2 linked regions of the Variovorax terrae genome follow. The protein of the gene in region 2 binds, or shares a complex with, the protein of the main gene of each other region. Links are inferred from orthologs where the notes say so. Each region holds a gene or a part of one and is shown on either strand. Other genes may lie near its edges. The genes, in order: MMF98_RS04985 and MMF98_RS03600.

What was found.
Region 1: the proteins of MMF98_RS03600 (region 2) and MMF98_RS04985 are in contact, whole or in part, in a cryo-EM structure (PDB 8ZAL), measured with the Escherichia coli proteins. The link is inferred for Variovorax terrae from one-to-one orthologs.

Annotation. Positions count from the first base shown.
Region 1 is NZ_JALGBI010000001.1:1,057,357-1,060,624, forward strand. What follows is about bases 91-3,047. They hold MMF98_RS04985 (HlyD/EmrA/EmrK family protein), read left to right. Parts: upstream 91-892; coding sequence 893-2,203; downstream 2,204-3,047. Other genes in these bases: MMF98_RS04980 (efflux transporter outer membrane subunit), read left to right, coding at 91-858; MMF98_RS04990 (DHA2 family efflux MFS transporter permease subunit), read left to right, coding at 2,269-3,047. In the rest of the region: more of MMF98_RS04980, read left to right, coding at 1-90; more of MMF98_RS04990, read left to right, coding at 3,048-3,268. UniProt on the Escherichia coli protein: Part of the tripartite efflux system EmrAB-TolC, which confers resistance to antibiotics such as CCCP, FCCP, 2,4-dinitrophenol and nalidixic acid. EmrA is a drug-binding protein that provides a physical link between EmrB and TolC.
Region 2 is NZ_JALGBI010000001.1:778,794-781,905, reverse strand. Bases 45-2,845 are described here. They hold MMF98_RS03600 (TolC family outer membrane protein), read left to right. Parts: upstream 45-673; coding sequence 674-2,017; downstream 2,018-2,845. Other genes in these bases: MMF98_RS03595 (Na+/H+ antiporter), read left to right, coding at 2,246-2,845; MMF98_RS03605 (rhodanese-like domain-containing protein), read left to right, coding at 289-636; MMF98_RS03610 (protein-L-isoaspartate O-methyltransferase family protein), read left to right, coding at 45-269. Also shown: more of MMF98_RS03610, read left to right, coding at 1-44; more of MMF98_RS03595, read left to right, coding at 2,846-3,112. UniProt on the Escherichia coli protein: Outer membrane channel, which is required for the function of several efflux systems such as AcrAB-TolC, AcrEF-TolC, EmrAB-TolC and MacAB-TolC. These systems are involved in export of antibiotics and other toxic compounds from the cell.

The sequences.
Region 1 (3,268 bases), 280 kb from region 2 along the record:
CGCGTCAACGCCGGCCTGGACACACGCCTGGAGCTGCGGCAAAGCGAAGGCGGCTTGCCCGAGGCGCGCCAGCAGATCGAGGCGCTGCAGGAGCAGTCCACGCTCGCGCGCAACGCACTGGCGGCCCTGGTGGGGCAGCCGCAGGCGGCGCAGGGGCTCCAGCCGCCGGCCCTGTCCGCCCTCAAGGGCACGCCGGCCGCCAGCGTGATCCCGGCCAACCTGCTGGGCCAGCGCGCCGACATCGCCGCCGCGCGCTGGCGCGTCGAGGCGGCCACCCAGGACGTGGGCAATGCCAAGACCCAGTTCTACCCGAACATCAACCTGGTCGCCTTTGCCGGCTTCTCGAGCCTGGGCTTCGACCGCCTGTTCAAGAGCGGCAGCGAGCAATGGAGCGTGGGCCCGGCGCTGCGGCTGCCGATCTTCGAGGGCGGCCGCCTGCGCGCCAACCTGCGCGGCAAGACTGCCGACCTCGATGCCGCAGTGGAGAGCTACAACGCCGCCGTGATCGACGCCGTGCACGACGTGGCCGACCAGGTGGCCTCGTCGCAGTCCATCACGCGCCAGCAGGCCGAGCAGCGCGCCGCGCAGGCGGCCGCCGAAGGCGCCTACGACATCGCCGTGCAGCGCTACAAGGCCGGCCTGGGCAACTACCTCAATGTGCTGACGGCCGAGAGCACGGTGCTCAACCAGCGCCGCCTGGCCGTGGACCTCGCGGCCCGCGCGCTCGACACGCAGGTGGCGCTGGTGCGCGCCCTGGGCGGCGGCTACACGGATGCTACCAAATCAATAGCAAACAATGACCACGCCACGAGGACCTCTGGCACATTGAATGCCCAAAACAGCGTCGCGGCACGCTGAATCCGAAACACTCATTCAGATCCCGGAGAAACTCATGAACGCTCCCCAAACCAACGCCGCCGCTGAGCAGCCCGGCAACCCCAAGCGCAAGAAGGCGCTGACCGCGCTGGCCAGCGTGGTGGTCGTGGCCGGCCTCGGCTGGGCCGCCTACGAATGGCTGGTGGCCAGCCACTACGAGACCACCGACAACGCCTACGTGCAAGGCAACGTGATCCAGATCACGCCGCAGATCGGCGGCACCGTGATGGCGATCTTTGCCGACGACACCGACTTCGTGAAGGCTGGCCAGCCGCTGGTCAAGCTCGACCCGGCCGACGCCAAGGTGGCGCTCGAGCAGGCCGAGGCCAACCTTGCGCAGACCGTGCGCCAGGTGCGCACGCTGTATGCCAACAACGGCTCGCTGGCCGCGCAGATCACGCTGCGCGAGGCCGACGTGGTCAAGTCGCAGAGCGACATCGAGCGCGCCAACGACGACCTGAACCGCCGCCAGTCGCTGATCAACAACGGCGCCGTTTCCAAGGAAGAACTCAACCACGCGCAGACCACGCTGGCCAACGCCAAGAGCGCGCTGGCCGCGGCCCAGGCCGGCGTGGTGGCCGCGCGGGAGCAACTGGCCAGCAACCAGGCCATGACCGAAGGCACCAGCATCGAGCAGCACCCGAGCGTGCAGGCTGCCGCCGCCAAGGTGCGCGAGGCCTACCTGGCCGCCCAGCGCGCGGCCATGCCCGCGCCGGTGGACGGCTATGTGGCCAAGCGCACGGTGCAGCTTGGCCAGCGCGTGGCGGCCGGCACGCCGATGATGTCCATCATCCCGCTCAAGCAGGTGTGGGTGGATGCCAACTTCAAGGAAGTGCAGCTGCGCAACATCCGCATCGGCCAGCCCGTTACCCTGACGGCCGACGTCTACGGCAAGAAGGTGGAATACAAGGGCACGGTGGCGGGCCTCGGCGCCGGCACCGGCGCGGCCTTCGCGCTGCTGCCCGCGCAGAATGCCACCGGCAACTGGATCAAGGTGGTGCAGCGCGTGCCGGTGCGCGTGGCGCTGGACGAGGCCCAGCTCGCCGACAACCCGCTGCGCGTGGGCCTGTCGATGGATGTGTCGGTGGACGTGTCCAACAAGGACGGCAAGACCCTGGCCGATGCGCCGCGCGACAACGCCGCGACGCAGACGCAGGTCTATGCCTCGCTCGACAGCGGCGCCAACGAGGAAGTGCGCAAGGTGATCGCGGCCAACGTGGGGCAGGGCGCGGCCCGGGCCGTGGCGGCCAAGGACCGGGCGCCCGCGACCGCGATGCCCAAGGTGGCGGCGCAGGCGGCTTCGGCGGCCGCGACGCAGACCCACTGAACCCGCAGGCGCCATCGCTTCCCTCCATCCCTCGCCGGTGAAAGCCGGCAGCTCCGACCCAGGCCATGTCCTCCGCCGCACCTTACACACAGCCGTCTCCTCTGGAGGGCTCGGCCCGCACCTGGGGCACGATCGCCCTGTCGGCGGCCACCTTCATGAACGTGCTCGACACGTCGATCGCCAACGTGTCGCTGCCCGCCATCGCGGGCGACCTGGGGGTGAGCCCGAACCAGGGCACCTGGGTCATCACCAGCTTCGCCGTGGCCAACGCCATCGCCGTGCCGCTCACCGGCTGGCTGTCGCAGCGCTTCGGCCAGGTGCGCCTATTCGTCGCCAGCGTGCTGATGTTCGTGCTGGCCTCCTGGCTGTGCGGCCTGGCGCCCAACATGACCACGCTGATCGCGTTTCGCGCGCTGCAGGGCTTCGTGGCCGGGCCGATGATCCCGCTGTCACAGGCCCTGCTGCTGTCGAGCTACCCGAAGGCGCTGGCCGGGCTGGCCATGGCCATGTGGTCGATGACCACGCTGCTGGCGCCCGTGATGGGGCCGCTGCTCGGGGGCTGGATCACCGACAACATCTCCTGGCCCTGGATCTTCTATATCAACATCCCCGTGGGCATCATCGCGGCGGTCGCGTCCTGGGGCATCTACCACAAGCGCGAGAGCCTCACGCAAAAACTGCCGATCGACGCCGTGGGCCTGGCGCTGCTGGTGGTGTGGATCGGTGCGCTGCAGATCATGCTGGACCTCGGCAAGGAATACGACTGGTTCCATTCGCCGCTGATCGTCGGCCTGGCCGTGGTGGCCGTGGTGGGGCTGGCGTTCTTCCTGATCTGGGAGCTGACCGAGGACCACCCGGTGGTGGACCTCACGCTGTTCAAGCGCCGCAACTTCTGGGCCGGCACGCTGGCCACCTCGGTTGGCTACGGCCTGTTCTTCGGCAACGTGGTGCTGCTGCCGCTGTGGCTGCAGCAGTACATGGGCTACACCGCCACCCAGGCCGGCATGGTGATGGCGCCGGTGGGCCTGCTGGCCATCGTGTTCTCGCCGATGGTGGGCAAGAACA
Region 2 (3,112 bases):
TGCGCCATGCCGACGGCTCGAAGGACGTCTCGGTGGACGGCCCGTTCGACGTCATCCTGCTCAGCGGCTCGGTGGCCGAGGCCCCGCCCGCCCTGCTGGCCCAGCTCAAGGTGGGTGGGCGGCTGGCCGCCGTCGTGGGCTTCGAGCCCATGATGCGCGCCACCTTCGTCACCCGCACCAGCGAGAGCGCCTGGAGCACGGCCCAGCCCTGGGACACCGTGGCGCCGCGCCTGCAGAACTTCGCCGAGCCCTCGCGCTTCAACTTCTGAACCCGCCGGAGCAAGCGCCATGATCACCCACATCCGCCCCGGCGACCTCGGCCCCTGGCTGCAGGCCGCCCGGCAACAAACGCCAGACCAGCCCGTGGTGCTGGACGTGCGCGAGCCCTGGGAACTGCAGACCGCCAGCGTGCAGCCCGACGGCTTCGCGCTGGTGGCCATTCCCATGGGCGAGATTCCCGCCCGCCTGGGCGAACTCGACCCCGCGCAGCCCGTGGCCTGCCTGTGCCACCATGGCGCGCGCAGCCTGCGCGTGGCCTCGTTCCTCGCGCAGAACGGCTTCACCCAGGTCGCCAACATCACCGGCGGCATCGATGCCTGGTCGCGCGAGCGCGACGCGGCGGTTCCGCTTTACTGACACCTCCCTCTGCTGCCCTGCTCCCGTAAGGATGACCATGAAACTGTTCCGGCTTCTCCCCCTGTCCATGGCTCTCGCCGCCACCCTGGGCGTGACGCTTGGCGGGCCCGCACGGGCGCAAAGCCTGCTGGAACTGTATGAATCGGCCCGCGCCTACGACGCCACCTACCAATCGGCGCGCTCGCAGTACGACGCCAACCTGGCCCGCGCCGAGCAGGCCCGGGCCAACCTGCTGCCGACGGCCGGCCTCAGCGCCGGCGTGCAGCGCAACGAGCTGCAGAACAACAACCCGGTCATCGACCGCTACTTCGGCAACCAGAACGCCACGCTGAGCGCCTCGCAGCCGCTGTACCGCCCGGCCAACCTGGCCGCCTACGAGCAGGGCAAGCGGCAAGTCGAGCTGGCGCAGGCCCAGCTGGTCGCCGCCGAGCAGGACCTGATCGTGCGTATCAGCCAGGCCTATTTCGACGTGCTGGGCGCGCACGACAGCCTGGCCTTCGTGCGCGCGCAGAAGGCCGCCGTGGCCGAGCAATTGGCCTCGGCCAAGCGCAACTTCGAGGTCGGCACCTCGACCATCACCGACACGCGCGAAGCCCAGGCCCGCTACGACCTCGTGATCGCCCAGGAAATCGCCGCCGAGAACGACCTGCGCGTGCGCAAGATCGCGCTCGACCAGCTGGTCGGCAAAACCGACACCGCGCCCCGGCCGGTCGCCGCGCCCGTGGTGCTGCCGGCGCTGCAGCCCGGCGACGTCAACACCTGGGTGCTGCAGTCCGAGGACGCGCACCCCAGCATCCGCCAGGCGCGCGCCAGCGTCGACGTGGCGCAGCTCGAAACCCGCAAGGCCGAGGCCGGCCACAAGCCCACGCTCGACCTGCAGGCCAGCTACGGCGTCACGCGCAACCTCAACGGCAGCGCCACCACCGGGGCCGCCAACCCCGACTTTCGCACCAAGGTCACCTCCGTGGGCCTGGTGTTCAACATGCCGCTGTTCGCCGGCTTCTCGGTGCAGAACCGCATCCGCGAAACGCTGGCCCTGGAAGACAAGGCCCGCAACGACCTGGAAGGCGCGCGCCGAGGCGTGGCCCAGGCCACCCGCACCGCCTTCTTCGGCGTGCTGTCGGGCCAGAGCCAGGTCAAGGCGCTGGAAGCCGCCGAAGCCTCCAGCCAGAGCGCGCTGGACGCCAACAAGCTCGGCTACCAGGTCGGCGTGCGCATCAACATCGACGTGCTGAACGCGCAGAGCCAGCTGTTCCAGACCAAGCGCGACCTCGCCGCCTCGCGCTACAACGTGCTGGTGGGGGGCCTCAAGCTGCGCCAGGCCAACGGCACGCTGCGGCCCGAGGACCTGCAGGCCGTCAACGCGCTGCTGGCCAAGTAACCCCGCGCCCCCTCTGCCGGCGGCGCCCCGCGGGTTGGCCGGGCCCGCCGGCCCCGAACCCATCGACCCTCGCCTCGCGATAGCCTTCACGCACGCCCGTAGCACGCTGAAAAGCGGATTTACCGGGCGTTTGCACCGCCTTCATACGCGCCGGCGCGCCAGCGCCTAGAGTGCCCGGAAGGCCGCAACGGCCTGCCCGAACACCGCCGCTTCCCGCCGATCCGCCGCATGGACACCGTCCTGACCACCCTGGGCCTGCTGACGCTGGTCGCCTGCTCGGGCCTCGCCACCCGCTTTCTGCCGCGCGTGCCGCTGCCGCTGCTGCAGATCGCCCTCGGCGCGGCCCTGGCCTGGCCCGACGTCGGCCTGCACGTTCCGTTCGACCCGGGCGTGTTCATGCTGCTGTTCATCCCGCCGCTGCTGTTCGCCGAGGGCTGGCAGATCCCCAAGCGCGAATTCGGTAACTTCCGCGGGCTCATCCTGGTGCTGGCCGTCGGGCTGGTGCTGGCCACCGTGGCCGGCCTGGGCGCCCTGATCCACGCGATGGTGCCGGGCCTGCCGCTGTCGGTGGCCTGCGTGCTGGCCGCCGTGCTCTCGCCCACCGACGCGGTGGCGGTCTCGGCCATCGCCGGGCGGCACCGCCTGCCGCCGGGCCTGCAGCATGTGCTCGAGGGCGAGTCGCTGATGAACGACGCCTCGGCCCTGGTGGCCATGAAGTTCGCCGTCGCCGCCACGATGACCCACAGCTTCTCGCTGCCCCGCGCGGCGCTGGACTTCGTGCTGATGGCCTGCGGCGGCGTGGCCGTCGGCGTCGCCTTCAGCTGGGCCTTCGGCCTGCTGCACCACCGGCTGCTGCGCTGGCACGAAGGGCATCCCGTGAAGCCGACCGTGCTGCTGCTCCTGCTGATGCCGTTCGCGCCCTACCTGATTGCCGAGCACTTCGGCCTGTCCGGCATCCTGGCCGCGGTCGCCGCCGGCATGACGGCCAACATGCTCGACGTGAAGAGCAGCCGCTTCAACGCCAGCCACCTGCAGACGCGCGCCACCTGGGACGTCATCAGCTTCGCCTTCAACGGCCTGATCTTCCTGCTGCTG